Regions from separate parts of the Pseudoduganella sp. R-32 genome, predicted to be linked through region 3. Evidence: predicted binding sites of a transcription regulator. Region 3 holds the regulator's gene; each other region holds the start of a gene.
The links. Region 3 encodes FNR, which switches genes on or off when oxygen is low (the NO sensors DNR and NnrR bind a similar motif). Its sites were predicted from a motif close to TTGATNNNNATCAA; they were not measured.

Region 1: the regulator FNR is predicted to act here: its motif matches at 3,751-3,764, upstream of ACN9MU_RS20630 (universal stress protein).
Region 2: the regulator FNR is predicted to act here: its motif matches at 3,435-3,448, upstream of nirK (copper-containing nitrite reductase).

The regions. Positions count from the first base shown of each region.
Region 1 is NZ_CP183987.1:4,561,930-4,569,552, forward strand. Features, by position in the region: gene ACN9MU_RS20605 (efflux RND transporter periplasmic adaptor subunit) at 1-882, opposite strand, end outside; gene ACN9MU_RS20610 (TolC family protein) at 879-2,108, opposite strand; gene ACN9MU_RS20615 (hypothetical protein) at 2,163-2,483, opposite strand; gene ACN9MU_RS20620 (DinB family protein) at 2,493-2,987, opposite strand; gene ACN9MU_RS20625 (substrate-binding periplasmic protein) at 3,003-3,686, opposite strand; gene ACN9MU_RS20630 (universal stress protein) at 3,822-4,658, shown strand; gene hppD (4-hydroxyphenylpyruvate dioxygenase) at 4,659-5,726, opposite strand; gene ACN9MU_RS20640 (Lrp/AsnC family transcriptional regulator) at 5,848-6,366, shown strand; gene ACN9MU_RS20645 (FAD-binding oxidoreductase) at 6,373-7,623, opposite strand, start outside.
Region 2 is NZ_CP183987.1:3,053,697-3,061,319, reverse strand. Features, by position in the region: gene ACN9MU_RS14145 (DUF6892 domain-containing protein) at 1-302, opposite strand, end outside; gene ACN9MU_RS14140 (BlaI/MecI/CopY family transcriptional regulator) at 514-894, shown strand; partial or broken gene ACN9MU_RS14135 (M56 family metallopeptidase) at 915-1,775, shown strand; gene blaOXA (class D beta-lactamase) at 1,920-2,663, shown strand; gene blaOXA (class D beta-lactamase) at 2,674-3,408, shown strand; gene nirK (copper-containing nitrite reductase) at 3,586-4,986, shown strand; gene ACN9MU_RS14115 (Crp/Fnr family transcriptional regulator) at 5,067-5,747, shown strand; gene ACN9MU_RS14110 (permease) at 5,704-6,963, opposite strand; gene ACN9MU_RS14105 (DUF2249 domain-containing protein) at 6,963-7,190, opposite strand; gene ACN9MU_RS14100 (RrF2 family transcriptional regulator) at 7,201-7,596, opposite strand; gene ACN9MU_RS14095 (nitric-oxide reductase large subunit) at 7,601-7,623, opposite strand, start outside.
Region 3 is NZ_CP183987.1:3,677,553-3,685,175, reverse strand. Features, by position in the region: gene ACN9MU_RS16910 (LysR substrate-binding domain-containing protein) at 1-593, shown strand, start outside; gene ACN9MU_RS16905 (bacteriohemerythrin) at 659-1,045, shown strand; gene ACN9MU_RS16900 (MerR family transcriptional regulator) at 1,091-1,540, shown strand; gene ACN9MU_RS16895 (carboxymuconolactone decarboxylase family protein) at 1,494-1,865, shown strand; gene fnr (fumarate/nitrate reduction transcriptional regulator Fnr) at 1,926-2,699, opposite strand; gene ACN9MU_RS16885 (response regulator) at 2,801-3,436, opposite strand; gene ACN9MU_RS16880 (response regulator) at 3,429-4,532, opposite strand; gene ACN9MU_RS16875 (response regulator) at 4,529-4,942, opposite strand; gene ACN9MU_RS16870 (sensor histidine kinase) at 4,939-6,429, opposite strand; gene ACN9MU_RS16865 (TraR/DksA family transcriptional regulator) at 6,604-6,864, shown strand; gene ACN9MU_RS16860 (hypothetical protein) at 6,861-7,529, opposite strand.

The DNA of each region.
Region 1 (7,623 bases), 880 kb from region 3:
CAGCACAACGCGGGCGCGGGCGGCGCGGGTCTGTTCGCCGATCAGGGCGCTGACAAAACTCACCCTGCCCTTGACCGCGGCATTCGAGGCGGCCGAGTGCAACACGGCTTCCGTGCCGACCTTGACGATCTCGAGGTCCTTCGCAGGCACCACGACCTCCGCCCATACCCGGCGCAAGTCGGAAACCGTGAATACCTTGGTTTCCGCGCCGACCGCCTCGCCAACTGCGATGTGCTTGTCGACGATCAGGCCATCGAACGGCGCCCGGATTTCAAGGCGGTTGTATGGCCCCTTGCCGGAACCGCCCGCGCCGATGGCCACCAGCTTCTGGCGCGCGTTCTGCACGGCGATGCTGGCTTCATGCCACTCCTGCTCCGCCTTCAGGTAGTCCTGGCGTGCCGAGACCTTGTCTTCCCACAGCTTCTTTTCGGCCTCGTAGACCGAGTGGGCCAGCACTGCACGCTTTTCGGCGGCGGCCAGGCTGCTGCGCTGCTCGGATACGTCGGCGCTGGCCAGCACCGCCAGTAGCTCGCCCCTGCGTACCTGCTGGCCGAGATTGGCCTGCACTTCCTGCACAATGCCGTCCACGCGCGGCGTGACGTGCGCAGTGCGATCCTCGTTCAGTTTGACTTCGCCCGGCAGGCGGACGAAGGTTTCCAGGCGCGCCGCGCCGGCCGTACGCACTTGGATATCGGCCGCCGCAACCTGCGCGTCGGTGAACGGGATTGACTGCGTGCCGGCAGGATGTTCCTCGTGGTGTTCGCTCGCCTCGGCACCGGCTTTCGCGGCCGGCGCGATGCGCTCCCAGCCCAGAACTGCGCCCGCAAACAGGGCGGCAACGGCCACCATGGCCGCAATGGTGATTTTTTGACGCTTGTTCATTTTGAATCCTTGATGTCCAGGTTGCCAACCAGCTTGGCCAGGTCGGCCCGGGCGCGATAGAAGTCCGAAATGGCCCGCAGGTGCTGGCCCTGCGCCTGCACCCAGGTGCGCTGGGCATCGAGCACTTCGACGTAATTGAATTTGCCGGCTTCGAAGCCTTTCATCGCCGCATCGGCAGCATATTGGGCGCCGGGCAGCACGTCTTCGCGCACCAGGCGTTCCTGCTGCACGGCCGCCTGCATGCGAGCATGGGCCTGCATGGCCTCTGTGCGAATACGCTGGCGAGTCGCTTCCAGCTCCGCGCCGGCCTTGTCGGCACGGCGTTGCGCTGCCAGGATCGCGCCCTGGTTGCGATTAAACAGCGGCAGTGGGACGGACAGTCCGATGATGTTCTGGCGGACGCGGTCGCGCTCCGGACCTTCGCTGCGCTTGCTGCCGACGATCAGCGAAACGTCCGGCATGCGTGCGGCGCGCTCCATACGCAGGGACGCCTTGCCCGCCTCGACTTCGGCAATGGCCCGCTCGATGGCTGGCGCGGAATCAATCAGGTCTTCCAGCTGTCCGGCGGGGAGGCCGGCTTCGGCTGGCGAGGCAGGCGCCGCCAGCACCCCGATTTCGCTACCGGTGTTGCCGAGCAGGCTGGCCAGCCTGATACGCGCCTCGTCCAGTTCGCGCTGCGCTGTCACGCCCTCGATGCGCCAGTTGGCTTCCGCCACGCGGGCTCGAGCCTCTTCCACCGGCGACACCTTGCCCGCCAATACGCGGCGCGCGGCGGCTTCGCTGGAGCGGCGCCCGCTTTCGCTGACCTGCATAGCCAACGCAACATGCTGCTGCGCGAGCCATGTTTGCTGGTAGGCGGCGACCACTTCCGCCTCGATTCGCGCCCGGCCGACGGCCAGATCCAGTGCCGCCGTACGGCTGCCAGCCTGCGCCGCCTCCATGCGCGCGGCGCGCTTGCCGCCCAGTTCAAGCGGGATTGATAGCTGGACGGTCGAAGAACCGCCCTCGCTGGTTTTCCCTTCGCGCAGGTAGTCCAGCGAAGGATTGGGCAGCAAAGCTGCCTGCCGTCCGGCCGCGTCGACGGCTGCGACTTCCAGCGCCAGCGCCCGCAGCTCGGGATTGCCTTGCCGCGCACGTTCCAGCGCTTCGGCAAGCGTCAATGATGGTTGCGCCCACGCGGGGGCCAGGCAAATGGCCGCCAGCAAGGGCACGTAAATGGCTTTCACGATGTTGCTCCTTGATGATTGATGGGGAACGGCTGCATGCGGCAGCCGGATCAATCAGCGGAGCCTGTCGGGACGCGGAGGAATATCCGGGATGAAGGAATGGAAAGGCGGCTCCGGCGAAGGCACCGGAGCGATCGAATCGACTTGCTGGCGCCCGTCAACCAGGTTGGCGACAAACGGCGCATGCGAGTGATGGCAGAAGTCGCACTGCGTGCAACAGGCACTATCCGAGCCTGGCGAATCAGTCGCCGCAGCCACATGCTCGTCGAGCTGCGACACATTGATTTTCAGGCAGCAGCTATCCGTCGCCGCCAGGGTCGCCTGGAGCGGCAGCACTAGTAACAGCAGGATAACGAGGAAGCGCCGGATATTCATTTGGCCAGATTATAGCAAGCGGCGCCCCGGTTCGCTGACGTGCAGGAATTTCGTCAGGATATCGCGCGGCGGCGCCACCGAGATATTCTTGAGCACCTGCCCCACGTTGCCGCGGTGATAACCGCCATGGGTAATCACGTGCATCAGCATTTCTTCGCGAGACATCTGGCCGGTGTCGCCGTCGGTGAACCTGAACTGAAGCCTTGCGGACAGCGCAGCTTCATCCAGGCTGGCGACGTACTGCTGGTACCAGCCGTCCGTTTCGATGACCGCGGCGCGCAGCTCCGCCAAAGCCGGCGTGGCCTTGGTGTTGGTGGCCTCGTAGCCATGCGCCTCCCCGAGCAGGTGCGCGCGGAAGATGCGGTCGACGACGTAGATGTGATTCAGGGTACGGATGGCGGTGTGCAGGTCTGCTTCCGAAGTAACGCTCGCCAGCACGTCGAACAGTTCGATATTGGCCCAGGCCTTGTAGTCGAACAGTGTTTTGAGAATGGGCAATGACATGGTTTTCAAGTGTAGTTAGCGATAGCGGCGCAGCAGCCGGTCGATGCTGCCATCGGAGACCAGGCCGCCGATGGCGCGCTGGACATCGTCGAACGGGATTGCAGACTTTTTCGAGAACGCACATTGCGCCTTGAAGGGATCAAACTCGAAGTCGATCCGCAGCTTGTGCTGCGGCTCTGCGCGCATCAGGTATTCCGCGGTCATGCGGCCCATGATGGCGTATTGCATGCGGCCATGCTGGATCTTCGAGATATTCAGCTCCATCGAAGGCGCATCCTCGCGCACGAACGCACGTCCCAGCGCGGCATCGATCATCGAATAGGAATACCCCAGCACCGTGCCGACCGGCTTGTTGGCCAGGTCGGATAGTGCCCGTACCGCAGGCGCTTCCGGCCGTGACACCAGCACGCCCGCATCGGGCATCAGCGGCTGGCTCCAGTTGAACGTGCCGGGCAACCAGCGCGGCAGCACGTAGCAGACGCCATCGGCCCGTCCGCTGGCGAGGTATTCGGCAACCCGCTTGGCGGGAACGCTGACGTAACGCGCCTGCCGCCCCATTCGATGCGCAATGCCGTCGCCAAGGTCCTTCAGCAAGCCATCGACCATTTCCCCGTCCTGGAAACGGGACAAGGGCATATTGTGGTTGGTCGCGGCGACAAACACCACCTCCCCCTGGCCGGCAACTGCTGCAGGGCTCAAGGCAAGCAACAGGCAGGAGGGCGCAAGACAAGAACGTAACATAAAGACATGATATCAGACGAGCTTGACCCAAGTCATGGATCATGCGCGGCAATCGGGCGCACACTTGTACCAACATCAACACAGGAGGACATCATGTCTTACCGCACCATCGTAGTCCATGCCGACCGGGCGGCGAACGCCGAAGCCCGCATCGCGCTGGCGGCAGCCATCGCCGCGCGTGAAGAAGCCCACCTGGTCGGCGCCGCGATGACCGGCATGCCACGCTCGATGTTGGCAGGCCGCAGTTACGAAGGCAGCGGCGTATTCCTCGCCGACTACCTGCGCCGTGCCGAGGAGCGCGTGCAACTGGCGCTGGAGCAATTCAAGTCCCAGGCCGATCGCCTTGGCGTCCAGTCTTTCGAAGCGCGCAGCAGCAACGACGACGAATATGCCGGCCTGTGCATGCAAGCGCGCTACGCCGACCTCGTGGTACTGGGACAGGCTGCAGCCGCCGACGACAATCAGGATAGCCTGCTGCCGGACCTGCCGGATTACGTGCTATTGAATTGCGGCCGCCCGGTACTGCTGGTGCCGCGTACGGGACGCTTCCCGACCATCGGCAAGCGCGTGATGGTGGCCTGGAACGGCAGCGTGGAGGCGGCAAAGGCCGTCACCGCCGCCCTGCCCCTGTTGCGCGGTGCGGAACAGGTCACGCTGGCAGTGCTGGGCAACAGCGCCGATACCCTGGGCGAATCGCCGGGAGCCGATATCGCCCTCTACCTGGCGCGGCACGGCGTGAATGTGGAAGTCCTGCGCAGGCCAGAGCCGGCCGATCCCGGCAAGGCCATCCTGTCGCTGGCAGCCGACTTCAATGTCGACCTGCTGGTGATGGGCGCCTACGGCCATAGCCGCTTCCGTGAAATGATGCTGGGCGGCGCCACGCGCACCATACTGGCAACGGCGACGCTGCCAGTATTGATGGCGCATTGATTACGCGGTCAGCACGCCGCGGCGCATCTGGTCCAGCTCAATCGACTCGAACAGGGCTTTGAAGTTGCCTTCGCCGAAGCCCTGGTTGCCCTTGCGCTGGATGAACTCGAAGAACACCGGGCCAAGCTGGTTTTCGGAGAAGATCTGCAGCAGCAGGTCGCCTGGCTTGCCGTCAATCAGGATCTTGCGCTCGCGCAGGGCCTGCAGCTGCTCGCCATGGCCGGGGATGCGCCGGTCGACCAGTTCGTAGTAAGTGTCGATGGTGTCGAGCAGCTTCACACCGGCGCCGCGCAGGCTGTCCACGGTCGCGTACAGGTTGTCGCTGCCCATGGCAATGTGCTGGATGCCTTCGCCGCGATACGCATCGAGGTATTCCTGGATCTGGCCGGGGCGGTCGGTGCCTTCCTCGTTGATCGGGATGCGCAGCTTGCCGCAAGGGCTAGTCATGGCCTTCGACTTCACGCCGGTGACCTGGCCTTCGATATCGAAATAGCGCACTTCGCGGAAGTTGAACAGGCGCTCGTAGAACTCGGCCCATTCGCCCATGCGGCCTCGGTGCACGTTGTGGGTCAGGTGGTCGATGTAGGTCAGGCCATGGCCTTTCGGGTTCTGGTCGACACCCGGAATCGGCTCGAAATCGACGTCGTAAATGCTGATATTGCCGTTGCCCGGCCAGCGGTCCACCAGGTAGATCAGCGAATCGCCGATGCCTTTGATGGCCGGCAGGTTCAGTTCCATCGGGCCGGCCTTGCTCTCAAAGCCCCAGGCGCCAAGTCGCAGCGCGCGCTTGTAGGCATAGGCGGCATCTTTCACGCGGAAGCCGATGGCGCAGACCGATGGGCCGTGCAGTTCGGCGAAGCGCTGTGCGAAGGAATCCTTTTCAGCGTTCAGCAGGAAGTTGACTTCGCCCTGGCGGTACAGGGTCACATCCTTGCTGCGATGGCGCGCCACCGCGGTAAAGCCCATGGCTTCGAAAGTCTTGCCCATTGCGACTGGGTCCGGCGCCGCGTATTCGATGAATTCGAAGCCGTCGGTGCCCATCGGGTTGTCCCACAGTGAGTCGGTCATTTGCTGTCTCCGGAAAGGTGTGTAGATAACGGATATACTACGCACTGCTTCTGGATTTTTGCGCATTATGAGCACTTGACGACGCTATATATGCGCATTTTGCGCACCAACAAAGGAACTGATGATGATTACCGTCGACCGCCACGACCTGTCCCTGCTGAACGAGCTTCAGCGCAATGGGGAGGCGACCAACGCCGCCCTGGCTGAAGTGCTGCATTTATCGGTGTCGCAGGTTGGGCGGCGCGTGCAGCGCCTGCGCGAGGCAGGGATCATCGACCATTATGCAGCCGTGCTGGAACCGACCACGGTGGGATTGGACGTAATGGCCTTCGTCCATATCACACTGGACCGCCACGGCGAGAAGCGCGGCGACGCCTTCGAAAAGGCGATCCGCGATGTGCCTGAAGTGATGGAGTGCTTCTCCGTGACCGGTGAAGCAGACTACGTGGCGCGCGTCGTATCGCACGACCTGGCATCCTTCGCCGACCTGATGATGAAGGAAATCCTGCTGCTGCCCGGCGTGGTCAACGTCAAATCCAACATCGCGCTGAAGAAGATCAAGCAGTCCACCGTGCTGCCGCTGGAGCACATCGTGCGGCCGAACCCGCGCAAGCAGCGCATCGAGTTCGCCCGCACTTGACGACAGCTAGATCTTGAAGTCGTCGAACGACACCCGCTGCGCGCCCTGCTCCTTCAGCATTTCGCGCGTGGCATGCAGCATCGCGGGCGGCCCGCAAACATAGAAGTCGCAATCGCGGGCCTGCGGCTGCTGCGCAAGAAACTCGTCGCGCACCACTTCATGCACCTTGCGGCCATTGTCGGACAGCACCACGTGCCAGCTGAAATGCGGGTAGCGCAGCGCCAGTTCGTCAAATTCTTCACGATACGGCACTTCGTCCGCAGCACGCGCCCCATACCAGAAGCGCACGGCCTCCTTCGCGCCGGATTCCAGCTGCGCGCGAATCATTGAGCGTAACGGCGCCATGCCGGCCCCGCCGCCGATGAAGACTTTTTCGTTCCGGCCCCGGCGCAAGGCGAATTCGCCAAACGGTCCATTGAACGCGACTTGCTCCCCCTCTTTCAGCGCGTGCACGTACGACGAGCCGATACCACCGGCGACGTGCCGCACCAGCAGCGTCACGCAGCCGCCGGCCTGTGCGACCGGCAGCGACAGCGAATAAGACCGGCGCAAGGACTTGCGGGGCCCGAACAGCCCGCGCGCACGGGGAATGTGAAGCTGCACATAGCTGCCGGGGCGGAAATCGGCGCCCGCTTTCTGGTCCGGGCGCAGCACCACTTCACGCAGGGTCGGCGTGATCTCGCGCACGCGCTCCACCGTTGCCGTGCGGCTGACCATCAGTGCCGCACCATGGCTGACCGCGATTTCCATATCGGAGGTCACCGCCATGCCGCAGGCCAGCCGGTGGCCTCGGCGCAGGCGCTGGTCCGGAATGTGATCGCCATCGGACGACGATGCCGGCGGCGCGTTATGGCAGGCGCGCACCTCGCACAGCCCGCAGCTTTGGCCGCCGCCGCAGTTGGACGGCAGCCGTATCCCCGCGCGCGCCAGCGCATCGAACACCGAATCGCCGTGGCGGGATTTGACGATGCCGATGCGCTTTCCGCCCTCATCGAGCACGGTCACCTGCCGCGCCGGCAGCAGGCGTGCCGGGACGAAATCGTGCAGGCGCAGGCTGGTGCACAGCAGCCATATGCCACTCAGCGCCATCCACAAGCCGCCCAATGCAGCCATCAGCAGCAGCGAATTGTTGAAATCTTCACGGCCACCATAGTCCATGATGTGCAGCATCCATGCGATGTCGAACAGGCGCCACGTGGCGTTGCGCCGCTCCAGGATGCGGCCATCGACGGCGGACACGTAAATCGTCGTGGCGTC
Region 2 (7,623 bases), 620 kb from region 3:
GCATCACCTGCCTTCGTCCAATCGATGCCCTCCAGTCTTCCGATGATGTCGTCGTACAGACGATTAGCGGCAACCGGGGAAGTCTCGCCAAACGCCAACCATGCCCGATTGACGGCTTTGACCAAATGACCGTATTTGCCTTCGGTCGGCGAAATCTCCTTTACCAGCTTGATGGTTTCGGCAACCACCGACCAACCCTCTTCAGGAGAGTAGCTTTTCAATTCCTGCACGAAATCGTCCAACACCCGGATCATTTGTTTGCTGCGGGTCTGCAGCGCGTACATCAGGTCTTTGTTAATCATGTTTACTTACTTCGCCATCGACTGAATATCGTTGCACAGCTCGCGTAGAACAAGAGCAGCAAACTTGCGCGTGCAATCGATGGTAGCACTGAAGGGCTATCTGTTGCCAATTTTCAATGGTTTTTTTGCAATGCAGTTACTTTGCCAGATGCTTGACATGTTTGCGACATATGTCACATACTAACATCAATCGTCACAGACTCGTTTTGTCATGCTTATCCCTTCTACCCCCGAATTATGCGTACTCAAAGCACTCTGGCGTCAAACGCCTTTGAGTGCGCGCGAAATCCACGAGGCTGTGGAAGAAGATCTGGGCTGGTCGTTCTCATCCACGCGTAAGACGGTGGAACGGATGATGGAGAAACAGATGGTTGCGCAGCACGTCCGCCACGGCGTGCAGGTCTACGAAGCCTTGCTCGACAAGGTGGAAACCCTGGCCGCTTATGCCCATGATTTCGGCACCCGCATCATGGAACTGGAGTCACCGCTGCCAGTCAACATGTTCTCGGGCAGTAAGCTCGTTGATGCCAGCGAACTGGCACAGCTTGAGCAGATGCTGTCCGACTGGCCCGATGAGGATGAAGCAAAGTGAGCGACTTCGACCTACTGTTGATGCGCTTCCTGCTCGCGAGCCTGGGCTGCCTTGCGGCAGGCTTCAGCGTGTGGGCGCTGAGCGCCCTGCTTCGGCGCTTCCTGCCGGCGCTGGCGGCGCAGCGGTCCTTGTGGCTGCTCGGTCAACTCACCGTGCTGGCGACCTTCGCCCTGCTATTGCTGCCGCATAGTGAGCGCGTGCGCTTGATTCCACCGCTCGAAATAGCAACGGAAACCGTGACGCATTACATCACGCCACCCAAAGCGCCACGGCCAACCGATGCGGCAGCGGCGCCGGAACAGAATGAAGGCGGCACGACTCACGCGCGCGGCTGGCTTTTGCATGGCGCGCAGTTCTGGCTGGCCATTTACTTGATTGGGCTGGCGCGGGCGGTCATCAATCTACGCCGTGCGCAGCGCTGGCTGGAACGCCTTGCCGACAGCGGCACCAGGCGCGCCGCCGGGGAAGCGCCAGAACATGCCGACATCATTGAGATCGACGCTCCGATTTCGCCAATGCTGCTTGGGCTGTTGCGCCCTCGCTTGCTGCTGCCGCGCCATCTCGGTGGCTTCGACCAGCTACAGCGCGAGCTGATCGTCGAACACGAGATGACCCACTTGCGGCGGCATGACCTGCAGTGGATGGCTGCCGGTGTCTTGCTGCAGACGCTGTTGTGGTTTAACCCTTTCATGCGGCTTCTGCGCGCAAACCTCACTTGGGCCCAGGAGCTGGGCTGCGACCGTGACGTGTTGCGCGGTCGCCCAGCGTCACAGCGCAAGGCGTATGCCGCCGCCCTCGTAGCCCAGCTCAAACTGCAGCACGTGCCTACACACGGCGCCCTGGCATTCGGCAGTATCGATGCCAACACGCTGACCGAGCGCGTATCGCTGATCCGCACGCCAGGCAACGCGCGCCGTGCCATGTGGGCCCGAGCTGCGACCGTCACGCTACTGCTTGCCATCGGGGCCGGCAATTTCGCCTTGCAGCCGGCGCTGGCCTGGAGCGTCTCGCCTTCCGCGCAGTCGATGGCAGCCCTCGATTGCACCAGCTTTGTCGATGCCGCCACCGGGAAGGCGCTGCTGCGCAAGGGCGATTGCTCGACGCGCATCACGCCTGTTTCAACCTTCAATATCGCCGTCAGCCTGATGGGCTATGACAGCGGCTTCCTGCGCGACCAGCACGCGCCGACCCTGCCTTACCTCGCCAGCTACCATGCCGGCCGGCCCGAATGGCGGCGCGATCTCGATCCGCAAGAATGGATTCGCGTCTCGGCTTCCTGGTATGCACAGCAAGTCACGACACATCTCGGCCGAGAGCGATTCAACCGCTACGTACAGGCCTTTGGCTATGGTAACGGCGATACCAGCGGCGATGCGGGCAAGGACAACGGCCTGACCTGGTCATGGATCGGCTCCTCGCTGCAGATTTCGGCCGACGAGCAGACCACTTTCCTGCGTCGTCTGGTGCGGCGCGAGCTGGGCCTCTCGCCGCTCGCCTATGAGCAGACAGCCGGCCTGTTGAAGGTGAAGGACCTGCCGGGCGGCTGGCAAGTCTTTGGCAAGACCGGCACTGGCGCCCCTCTCGGCCCGGACGGCAAGGACGATTACTCGCGCTCCTACGGCTGGTTCGTAGGCTGGGCCACCAATGGCGAACGCACCATCGTGTTCGCCCGCCTCCTGCAAGACGAGAAAGTTGAGGAAGGCGCTGCCGGACCGCGGCTCAAGGAAGCCTTCCTGAACCAGCTGCCGGCACAACTCAAAGCACTCTAAGGACTACAAAATGAAACGCAAAATCTTCGCCCTGCTTGCAGGGCTGGGCCTCCCTTTGCTCGCGCTTTCTGCAGAACACTGCCTGGCGATGGCCGATGCGGCCACCGGCAAGTGGCTGGTGCACGAGGGCGTGTGCGATAAGCGCCTGCCGCCGATGTCGACCTTCAAGCTACCCATAGCGCTGATGGGCTATGACTCGGGCGTGCTGCGGGACGAGCATTCGCCCGTTCTCCCCTTCAAGCAAGGCTACGTGGACTGGCGTACCGTGTGGCGGCAAGCACATGATCCCAGCTCGTGGATGAAGGAATCCGTCGTCTGGTACTCCCAGCAGCTTACGCTGCAACTGGGCGAAGAGCGCTTCGCCAGCTACGTCAAGCAATTTGGCTACGGCAATGCAGATGTCAGCGGCGATCCGGGCAAGAACAACGGTCTGTCCGAATCGTGGCTAGGCTCTTCGTTGCGCATCTCCCCGGACGAACAAATCGGCTTCCTGCGCCGCGTGCTGAATCGTGAACTCGGCGTCAAGCCGCAAGCCTATGCCATGTCCGCCGCTCTGGTACGGCGCCCTGAACCTGCCGGGGGCTGGCAGGTCTTCGGCAAGACCGGCAGTGGCAAAGACGTTGGCTGGTACGTCGGCTGGATTGAACGCGATGGCAAGCGCATCGTCTTCGCCCAAGCCGGCAGCGCCAGCGGCATGGACGAACGCGATAACTTTTTGGCACGCTTGCCGCAGTTGGTCCCCTAGCGCGTTGCGCCGGGTCTTCTCCTCGCTTGACCTAGATCAAAAATATCTGACTTGCATTGAGAATACGCAGTTCTTTCCAAATTTTTGACCTGCGTCAATTCAATAACATGCATGTAAAACATAAGATTTAGTTGTCAAACGGCGCAATCCCGTGCCGGACAAACCTGTGAGAAGAAAATGAAACCGACCTTGATGTCCAAAGCCATTGCAGCACTGGTGATCGGCGCCGCTACACTAGCGCCAGCTTATGCACAACATGGCCAGCACGGCGGCAGCACAGCCGTCCAGTATCGTCCTGACGTGACCTTTACCCTGCATACCGATATCGCAGACGGTAAGCTGGTCTTCATCAGCGACGCCGGCGAGTCCAAGGGCAAGGTTAACCCGACCTTGCGCGTGCCGGAAGGTGCTGTGGTGCAGATCAACCTGGTCAACGGCGATGGCGCAACCCACGACATTTCGGTGCCCGACTTCAAAGTCAAATCGAACCAGCTGAAAGACAAAGGCGCATCGACCGCCGTCGTGTTCAAGGCTGACAAGAAAGGCGAATTCACCTACATCTGCTCCCTGCCCGGCCACGTGGCGGCAGGCATGATCGGCAAGATTATCGTGGGCGAAGGCGAACTCAAAGCCGCGCCAAAAGGCGCCGATGTTTCGCGCAGCCCACTGGAAGTAGGCACGCCGGTCGGCAAACGCGGCCCGCAAACCGTCAACGTGAAGCTGGATACCACCGAGGTGCTCGGCCAGATGATGGACGGCACCACCTACAAATACTGGACCTTCAACAGCAAGGTTCCAGGCCCGTTCATCCGCGTTCGCGTGGGCGATACCGTGAACGTGGACATGTCCAACGCCAAGGACAGCCACATGATCCACTCGGTTGACTTCCACGCCGTGACCGGCCCTGGCGGCGGTGCGGCCGTGACCCAGGCAGCTCCCGGCAGCACCAAGAGCTTTACCTTCAAGGCCATCAATCCAGGCCTGTACGTGTACCACTGCGCTACCCCGATGGTGGCCCAGCACATCTCCAACGGCATGTACGGCATGATCCTGGTCGAACCTGAAGGCGGCCTGCCGAAAGTGGACCGCGAGTTCTACGTGATGCAGGGCGAGCTGTACACCGCGCAGAAGCACGGCACCCCAGGCGAAGCCGAGTTCTCGCTGGACAAACTGCTGGCCGAACAGCCGGAACACCTGATGTTCAACGGCACCCATGACGCGCTGACCAAGACCCACCGCATGGAAGCCAAGGTTGGCGAAACCGTCCGTATCTTCTTCGGCGTCGGCGGTCCTAACGCAACCTCCAGCTTCCACGTGATCGGCGAAGTGTTCGACCGCGTCTACAGCATGGGCGACCTGACCTCGCCTCCTCTGCAGAACGTGCAGACCACCACCGTGGCGCCAGGCGGTGCAACGATGGTCGAGTTCAAGACCGAGGTGCCGGGACGCTTCATCCTGGTCGACCACGCGCTGTCGCGGATGGAGAAAGGCCTGGTCGGCTTCCTCTACGTGACCGGCAAGGAGAATCCGGAAATCTTCCGGACCACCAGCAAGCCTGACGGTGATTCGGGCCACTGATCCACAGGATTAACACCGACATTACCTTAACCAGGACAGGACCCGCCCAGCGGGTCCTTTTGCCATTTCAGGAGAACCAGATGCCTAGCCCCAAAATCGACCCCCGCGAGTTCCTCAAGCGACTGCCCCTGTTCGCAGACCTGTCGCCGGAGGAGCTGACGCTGGTGGCTGCCGGCACTACCGAACACCACATCCCGCGCGGCAGCGCCGTCTTCCAGCGCGGCGATCCATGCGTCGGCTTCCACATGGTCATCTTCGGCCAGGTGAAGCTCAGCTTCCTGTCCGCCCAGGGCAACGAAAAAATCGTCGAGATCATCGGCCCGGGCCACAGCTTCGGCGAAGCGCTGATGTTCATGGAAAAGCCTTACATCGTCACCGCCCACGCAGTCAGCGACTGCATGCTGCTGCACATTTCCAAGCACACCGTATTTGCCGAACTGGCGCGCAACCCGCAGTTTGCACGCCGCATGCTGGCCGGCATGAGCCGCCGCCTGCACGGCCTGATTTCAGATGTGGAAGCCTATTCGCTGCGCTCCGGCAGCCAGCGGATCATTGGCTATCTGTTGAAGGATGACGATGCGACCGACGGTTCGGAGATTACGCTGGCCGTCAGCAAGAAGCTGCTGGCCTCGCGCCTGAACCTGACCCCGGAATACTTCTCGCGCGTGCTGCACGAGCTGGCCGACCAGGGCATGATTGCCGTGAACGGCCGCCAGATCAAGATTCTTGATTCTGCTCGTTTGCGAGCTTACGAAGGCTGATCGCAGCCAGCGCCAGGTCGAAACCCAGGCGCATGCAGGAAACTGCCAGTACCGCACCTGCCGCCTGGGCAAGCCAGCCAGGTGCGATGGCAGCAGCAAGCAGCATCACCACGCTGGCGGCATGCCAGGCAAACTGCACGCGCGGTTCGCTCTCCGGCATCAACTGGCGCACGCCCGGCACATCGCAGCCTGCATGCTGCCCGTGGTACCACAACAGGAACGGCACGATCTTGTACAGCATGCCGTTCACTGCCGACATGGCAAAGCCACCGATAAACAGCACGCCAAGCACCAGCGCCTTGTCCACGCCGCGCGGGCAAAGGAAGACGGCGACGCTGGCCAGCAGCGAGCCAAGCGAGAGCCACCAATACCAGGTCGATACGTCGGCCGCGCGCTCGCGGCGAAACAGCAGCCCCAGGGTGTACACCGCGAACAGCCCCAGGCAGACGCTCACCAGCCCCGCCCCGATCCATTGCCATGGCGCGTTGAGAAGGTAGCCGGCGGTCCACAGCGCCAAGCCGCCAAGGCATAGCGGCGGCAGCGTGAAGGCAAGCTGGCGCGGAAACAGCTGGGTGGACTGGAACATCGGCACCACCTGGAACACCACGGATACGACCAGCACACCGACCCAGCCCACCAGGGCCCAGGCAGCATGCACATTGGTCCATTCCATCACGCGCAGGCGCACCGCGCCCACCAGGAAGGCCGCCAGCGCCACGCCAATCGTCACGGCGCAGGCCAGTGCCACCACGGCCTGGCGCATGCCCGCCACGACCGGCAATGCGTTCGGCGCCGAGCGCTGCGACAGCGCCCTCGCCAGGACGGCAATAAGAAGAATGAAGGCGCCCGCGAGCAGGATACCAGCCGCGCGCAGGCACCACGGCAACCCATGCAGGAATCCTGCCGCCAGCAGCAGCGCGCCGCCGGCCAGGGCGCCCCAGATCACGGGACCAAGCCGGCGCGCCCAGTGCAGCTCGACGCCGGCAACCACCGGCACCATCTGCAACAGCGAACCGGCCATGGCCATGCCAAGGAAACCGAGCGTCAGCAAATGGGTCACGGCCAGCGTGGCCGGAGCCCAGCGTGTGCTCATTGCGTCGGCGCCCTGCCACAGCAGCAGCAGGCCAGCCAAGGCGCCGAACCATGGCGCCGCCAGCAGGAAGCGCAGCGGCAGCGCCAGCCCGGGCGCATGCTCGAAAGCCAGCTTGCGTTGCATCAGTCGTTCTGGGAAATCAGGATTTCGTAGATATAGTCGTCGCGCATCGTCGTGCGGTAGCGGTAACCGTTCTTCTCGAGGATGCGGTAAAGGGGGACCGGTTCGCGGTCGATGACCATGCGGATGTGCTGGCCGGGCTGCAGCAGGTCGAGCGCTTCCAGTACGCGCTCCATCGGTTCAGGCGGCACCATGCCGCACAGCTCTAACAAAATTTCAGGCGCACTCATGATGGTTCCTTCAGATAAGGTCCGCCAGGGTCTGGCGGTCGAGATGACCGAGGTAAGCCTCGGTCGCCCTGTGCAACCCCTCCTGCAGGCGGCAGGCGCCGGCCAACTGGCAGGTATTGCGCGTGACATTGAAACATTCGACGATCGTAAAGTCGGCTTCGGCCAGGCGCACCACGGCGCCCACCGAAATCGAAGCCGGCGGCTGCGCCAGGCGCAGGCCACCGGCCCGTCCGCGCCAGGTGGCCACCAGCCCGGCCTGGCCGAGCCGGTGAGCCACCTTGCGCAGGTGATGTTCGGAGATGCCGTGTGCCTTGGCGATCTCCTGCACGGTCACCAACCTGCCCTGCTGCCGACCCAGGTACATCAGCAGGCGCAAGGCGTAGTCGGTGTGGCCCGTGAGGCGCATTTGCTTAGTTCTCCAGCGCCACGCCTT
Region 3 (7,623 bases):
CAGCACGACTGGTATTGCCGGCCATCGTACCGGCGTTCCTGGCCGCCTATCCCGACATACAACTGGAAATTGCCGCAGAAGAGGGCCTCGTCGACGTGCTTGCCGCGGGCTGCGACGCAGGCGTTCGCTATGACGAGCGCCTTGAGCAGGACATGATCGCGGTACCCATCGGCCCACGGGTCCAGCGCTTTGCCGCCGCTGCCGCGCCGGTCTACCTCGACAAACGCGGGCGGCCCGACCATCCGCAACAACTGCTCCAGCACGATTGCTTGCGCATGCGCTTTGCCGGGCGCGCCGTACCGCCATGGGAATTCAGGCGCGATGGGGAAACCGTGAAAGTCGATGTCAACGGCCCCTTGCTGGTGGAGCCATCCGGTGCCGTTGAACTGATCGTCGACGCGGCCAAGGCAGGAAGCGGGGTCATCTATCTGTTCGAAGACTGGCTGCGCCCGCACCTGGACAATGGCGCCCTGGAAGCGGTGCTGGAACCCTGGTGGCAATCCTTTACGGGCCCTTTCCTCTACTACCCAGAGCGCCGGCTGGTTCCGCCGCCCTTGCGCGCCTTCATAGACTTTGTCAAAAGTGAAAATTGACATGGATCATGTGCACGATTTTTTCCCAGCGGCACAATTGCGGTTCGACACTACTGGAGAACCCCATGGATTCCATCGTCTTCGGGCCGGACCTCGCACTGGGCATTCCCGTTCTCGACCAGTCGCACCGCATCGTCTTCGACATGCTCGACGCCATGGTAACCCTGCCCCGTCCCGCCTTTGACGCAGCCTGCCGCGACCTGGCAGCTGAATTCATGGAACACCTGCGCGAAGAAAACAGCCTGATGGAGCGCATCGCCTACCCGGCTGCCCAGGCCCACCGCGCAGCCCATGGCTACTTGCTGGAAAAGGTCGCCCGCACCCTGCGCCTGCTGAAGGACGACGAGGAAGCCACGGCACGCGACATCATCCGCACCCTGCCGGACTGGCTCGAGGCCCACATCAACACGATGGACCTTGCGCTCGCAGTTGCGGCTTCCCGGTTAGAGTAATAAAGTGCTTGACTTAGAGTGCACTCTAACTTTTACGATCACCCCATGGAATCGCACCTGAGCATTGACGAAGTCGCCAAACGTACCGGCCTCACAGCCTACACCCTCCGCTATTACGAGCGCATCGGGCTGATTGCCCCGGTCAATCGTGCAGCGGGCGGCCGGCGGCGCTATGCGGCCTCGGACCTTGCCTGGATCGAATTCCTGCTGCGTCTGCGAACGACCCATATGCCAATCGGCAAAATGCAGTCATTCGCAAAACTTCGCGGCGCTGGGGACTCGACGGTGCCGGAACGGCGCCGGATGCTGGAAGAGCATATGCAGAACGTGCTCGCCGAAATCGAGGCGATGCAACAATCTGCAGCATCATTGCAGGCCAAGATCGAGTATTACCGCTCCCTGGAGCAGTCCCTGGCGTCGAATCCAACCACCGATGGAGCACATGCCAATGAACACCGAAAGCCGCTACGAGCGCGGGCTCGCAAAACTGCGTGAAGTCGACGGCCAGGCCGGCGACCGCGTCGTGCAAAGCCTGGAAGATATTGCGCCCGATTTCGCCCGCTACCTGATCGAATTCCCCTTTGGCGACATCTATTCGCGCCCGGGGCTTGACCTGAAATCACGCGAGATCGCTGTGGTGGCCGCGCTGACCGCCATGGGCAACGCTGCGCCCCAGCTCAAGGTGCACATCCACGCCGCCCTCAACGTCGGCGTCAGCCGCGAAGAGATCGTGGAGACCATCATGCAGATGGCCGTCTACGCCGGCTTTCCGGCTGCGCTCAACGGCCTGATGGCCGCCAAAGAAGTGTTCGCGCAATAAAAAAGGGGCAGCAAGAGCTGCCCCATACACCCCCTACAGGTGAGAAAACTGGTAAGCCGGTCAGGCGACAGCGAGTTCCTGCGCCATGCCGCCGGACGACATGGCCTCGAGCCTGGCGCGGTCGGTAATGCGCAGATCGCGGTTGCTCAGGACGATCGAGCCATCCTGGCGCAGGCGGGCCAGCTGGCGGCTGACGCTTTCCACGGTCAGGCCCAGGTAGCCGCCGATATCTTCACGCGACATGCGCAACTGGAAGCTGGTCGAAGAGTAGCCGCGCTGGGCGTAACGGCCAGCGAGGTTCAGCAGGAACATGGCCAGCCGCTGTTCGGCGCGCATATGGCTCAGGAACAGCATCACCGACTGCTCGCGCTGGATTTCGCGGCTCATGGTGCGGTGGAACTGCTGCAGCAAGCCGGGAATCTGCATCACCAGCTCTTGCAGGCGGTTGAAGGGGATCTCGCAGACTTCACTGTCCTCCAGCGCCACGGCATTGCAGGAATGCTGGCCATTGCCGATGGCTTCCATGCCCAGCAGGTCGCCGGCCATGTGGAAACCGCCAATCGTCTGTTCGCCGCGCTGGTTCACCTGCACGGTCTTGAAGTGGCCGAAGCGCACGGCATACAGGCTGTGGAAGCTGTCGCCGGTCTTGTACAGCGGCTCGTCGCGGTTCACGCGGCGGCGGCGGGAAATGATCTGGTCAAGGCGAGCAACATCTTCGTCGGCCAGGCCCTGTGGCAAGCAAAGGCGGTTGAAGCTGCACAGCGAGCATTTGGCTGCGACTGGTGCGCAGGATTTGGTGGCGTTTGCAGGGGTGATTGGGATGACCGGGCTCATTTTGCTGCTCCTTGTTTTCGATGGAAGCAGTATCGCGCCCGGCGTCATTTCCCGGTATCAAGCATCCTGTGTAGTTGCTGTAGTGGTTCCCCTACAGCCGCTCAGATCAGCCCGTGCTCGAGGGCATAGCGGGTCAGCTCAGCATTCGTGGACATGCCCATTTTCTCGAGGATGCGGCTGCGATAGGTTGTCACAGTGTTAGGACTGAGATGTAGTTTTTCCCCTATGCGCACCAGGGACTCGCCCTGGGCAATCAGTTTGAAAACTTCCAGTTCGCGGTTGGAGAGCTCTTCGTGGTCGCCGCTCGGGCCGCCGCCGACCAGGGTTGCCAGTTTTTCAAGCAACGCCGGGCTCACGTGCTTGCCGCCCGAGGCAGCCTTGCGCACGGCCTCGATCAGGGTCGCCGTCGGCGCATCCTTGGTCAGGTAGCCGGAGGCGCCCGATTTCAGCGCGCGCACCGCGTAAATTTCCTCGGAATAGGTGCTCAGCACCAGCACCGCCATGCGCGGGCATTCGCTGCGCAGGGTCTTCAACAGGTCCAGGCCATTCTTGCCCGGCATCTTGATGTCCACCAGCGCCACGTCGAAACTGCGCTCGGCCACGCGCTGCATCGCTTCGACGGCGTTGCCGGCCTCGCCCTCCACGCTGATGTCGGGCGCCGTGCCCAGCATGAGGCGCACGCCATTGCGTGCAATCGCATGGTCGTCGACCAGCAAAACGGTGATCTTGTCACCCATTCTTGTCCTCCAAAGGCAGCCGCAGCTGCAGGGTAGTGCCCTGCCCGGCCTTGCCGCTGATATTCAGTTCGCCGGCAAAGCGGCGCGTGCGCTCGTGCATGCCGAACAAGCCCCACGATTCCCGGTCGGACAAGCCGGCACTTTCGATACCCTTGCCATTGTCTTCCACCCGCAGCACCACGTTTTCGCCGTCAATATCCACGATGACGCGCGCCTCGCTCGCTTCGGCATGGCGCACCACGTTGGTCAGCGCTTCCTGCGCGACGCGGAACAACATGGTGCTGCGCTCCGCATCGAGCTCCAGCGCCTGCGCCTCCGGCGTGATATTGCAGGTGCATTGCAAGCCGCTGCGCTGCGCCACCTGTTCCGCATACCATTCCAGCGCAGGCCAGATGCCCAGCTGGTCCAACACGCTTGGACGCAGGTCGGTAATCACGCGGCGCACGGTCTCTATCGCATCTTGCGCCAGCTTGGCCGCATCCTTCAACAGTGGGTCCGATTGCTCGCCGCCGCGCTCGATGGCGACCGAGATATAGGCCTTGATGCCGGTCAGCAGGCCGCCCAGTTCATCATGGATTTCCTGGGCGATGCGGGTGCGTTCGTGTTCCTTCAGTTTTTCCTGGTACGCGGCCAGTTCACGCAGCTCTTTCTGCGACTGCCGCAGCACCTGTTCAGCCAGTTGTTTCTCGTCGATCAGGCGCTGCTCGCGCAGCAGGCGGTCGATGGCGCCCGCCAGGAAGTCGAGGTAGCGGCCGTCGTTGTCCTTCACCAGGTAGTCGCGCGCGCCGCGGCGCATCGCTTCCGCCGCAACGGTGGCACTGTCGGCGCCGGTCAGCATCATCACCGGGATATTTGGCTGGGGTTCGCCGCGGTCTGCCGCGAGACGTGCCAGGAATTCAAGCCCGGTCAGGTCGGGCAAGTGATAATCGAGCAGGATGCAGTCGGGCTCTTCGCGCAAGGCGATATCCAGGCCTTCCTGGCCACTTTCCGCTTCCAGCAATTCGCAGTTGAAGCCCGGCGCCTGCGCAAAGGCGCGGCGGCAGGCGATACGGTCAACGATATCGTCTTCGACGATAAGGACCCTTACCCTGTTCATGGCAGCTCGCTGATGGTCCAGTACAGGTTGATGGAGCGGACCACCTCCACGAACTGGCGGTAGTCCACCGGCTTGGTCATGTAGCCGGCGACGCCCAGGTCGAAGCTGCGCATCTTGTCCTGCTGTTCTTCCGACGTGGTCAGGACGATGACCGGGATGCGGCGCAGCAGCGGGTCCTGCTTGACGTTCTGCAGGAACTCGATGCCGTTCATGATCGGCATGTTCAGGTCCAGCAGGATGATGCATGGCTGTTCGTTGCCCGGCTCGCGCAGGTATTCCAGTGCGGCCTCGCCGTTTTCCGTCGCCACGACACGGTTGCTGACATGGACCTCCTTCAGCGCGCGCAGGATGGTCATCACGTCGACCTGGTCGTCTTCCACCAGCAGGATCGGCTTGCTCGTATTATTCATGCTTTATTCTTTCTTTTCTTTGGCAGGGTGAAATAGAAGGTCGTGCCCTTGCCCAGCTCGGACTCCAGCCACACCCTGCCCTGGTACATTTCCACAATTTTTTTCACCAGCGCCAGGCCGACACCCGTGCTTTCAACCCGGTCGCGCGGCGCCAGCGTCTGGAACAGCTGGAAAATCCGTTCAAAATGACGCTCGGCGATGCCGGGGCCGTTGTCGCGAACGTAAAAGCGCCACTGGCTGCCTTCGTCGGCCCAGCCCACTTCGATTTCGCCGTCCGGCTTGTCCATGTACTTGACCGCGTTCGACACCAGGTTGTGGAACAACTGCTGGATGCGGGTCGGTTCGCCGGCAACTGTCGGCATGCCGGGCATCACGGTAACCTTGATATGCGCCGGAACTGCCAGCAGGTCGACCACCTCGGCCACCAGCTGGTCGAGCTGCACCGGCACCACGGCTTCCTTGATGCGTCCCACGCGCGAATACTGCAGGATGCCGTCGATCAGGGCCCCCATGCGGTGGACCCGGTTGATCAGGAGCCGCATGTGCTCCTTGCCTTCTTCATTGAACTTGTCGGCGTAATCATGCGCCAGCCAGTCGGCCAGCGAGCCGATGCCGCGCAGCGGCGCTTTCAGGTCGTGCGATACGACGTAGGCAAAGTTGGTCAGTTCTTCGTTGGCGCTGGTGAGCTCCTGCAGCAGTTGCTGCGCCTTTTCTTCGGCGTGCTTGCGCTCGGTGATGTCGCGCACCAGTCCAGTGAACATGCGGCGCCCGCCCAGCCACATTTCCGTGACGGCCAGGTCCATCGGGAAAATACTGCCGTCGCGGCGCAGGCCCTGCACCTCACGGCCCTTGCCGATGATGCGCTTTTCGCCGGTGGTCATGTAATGCTGCAGGTAGCCGTCGTGCGCTTCGCGGTGCGGCGCCGGCATCAGGATCTTGACGTTGCGGCCCAGGACTTCCGATTCCGGATAGCCGAACATGCGCTCTGCGGCCGGGTTGACCCGTTCGATGATGCCGTGCTCGTCGATCGTGATGATCGCATCGACCGCCGTTTCGAAGATCGCGCGCATGCGCGCTTCGCTTTCCTGCAGCGCGTGTTCGGCCTTCTTGCGGGCGCTGATATCGTGGATGGTCGCCATCACCATCGGCTGGGTGCCATTGTCCTGCAGGGGCGACAGGCTCACCTCGACCGGGAACTCGGTGCCGTCCTTGCGGGTGGCGAACAGTTCGAATCCGGCCCCCATGGCGCGCGGATGCGGGCGTTCGAAATAGCTGCCGCGCAGGCCAACGTGGCCGTGGCGGAAGCGTTCCGGAATCAGCGATTCCAGCGACTTGCCTTGCAGTTCGCCCGGCTCATAGCCAAACAGGTTTTCCAGCGCGGGGTTGACCAGGATCAGCTGGCCTTCCTTGTCGATGATCAGCATCGCGTCCGTCGCCGACGCCAGCAGCCATTGCAGGCTGCGTTCCGCAATCGTTGAATGTGTCAAAGCCTGGCCCTGTCGGTGGTCAAATCCTGTCATCCTAAGATTGTAACGTCCCTTGGGGCAAGAGGCCAAATGCGGGTCCTCAAGAATAAGTCGGTCAAACTTGACTTAGGTCAAGCGGCACTGGTGACGCGGCGCAAGATGCCCGTTAAAGTGCCCCAAAAGTGGAGACTAGCCATGCTACCTGAAGAAATTGACCGTTGGACTGCCGTCCTGCGCCAGCGGCGCGAGGTGCTGGCTGGCCGCGACTCCGCCGAAGTGGCTGCGATCGATGCTGCGCTGGAGCGTTTGCAGGCCGGGACCTTTGGCCAGTGCCTGCACTGCGGGGGCGCGATCTCCGCGGGGCGCATGCAAGCCCAGCCTGGGGCCGCGACTTGCCTGGCATGCCAGGAACTCGCCGAACGCCAGCGCTCCTTCATCTCGCTTCCTGCCGCTTAACGCAGCTTCGACCTGTATGGCCTGCATGCCGGGCCTTCGCTTTCCGCCCCATTGCAGATATGCCGCCGGCACTCCACGGCGCCGGGCTCGCCAGGCCATGGGCAGCGCTTGAAAACTTCCGCGTACCTCTCCGGTTCGGCTACAGGCTTGCGGCGCAGTGCACTTTTCTTGCGTGGCGGCTGTTTGGCGCTGGCCTGATGCTTCGAGCGCGCAGTAGCGCCATTCCCAGGGCGCGCAGTAGCGCCATTCCCAGGGCGCGCGCGGTGGCGCGGAGCCGCGACGGGCTTGCTTGCTGCGGGCTCCGTCACCGATGAACCCTCCAACGCCGACCCTCCTTGCCTGCTGGCGGCCTGCATTCCCGGTTCCGCAAGCGCCGGCGCCCGCGCCACGGCCTGTGGCCCTGGCGCCGTCTGCGCCCTGCCGCCATCCGGTGCAAGCGTGGTGGCGACTGCCATCAGGTCCCGTTCAATGCCTACGCGCTGCGCGAGGACGACCGCGCCACCCGCCAGGCCGGCCAGCAGCGCCCCGCATGACATCCAGAACACCGGCCCTTGCCACTCCAGCAGCCGCGCCCGCGACGGGCGGCCGGGGCGCACAGGCGGTTCCGCGCCCGCATCCTGCGCCGGCGGCTGCGGCTTTTCGCTGTCGTCTTGTTGTTCTGTCATACGCCAAACATAGCAACAATTACATGGGAATGTCGCATGCTTGTGGCTCACGTGACGCTTGAGCTAAGATAATTACTCCGGTGCAAATGGGCCA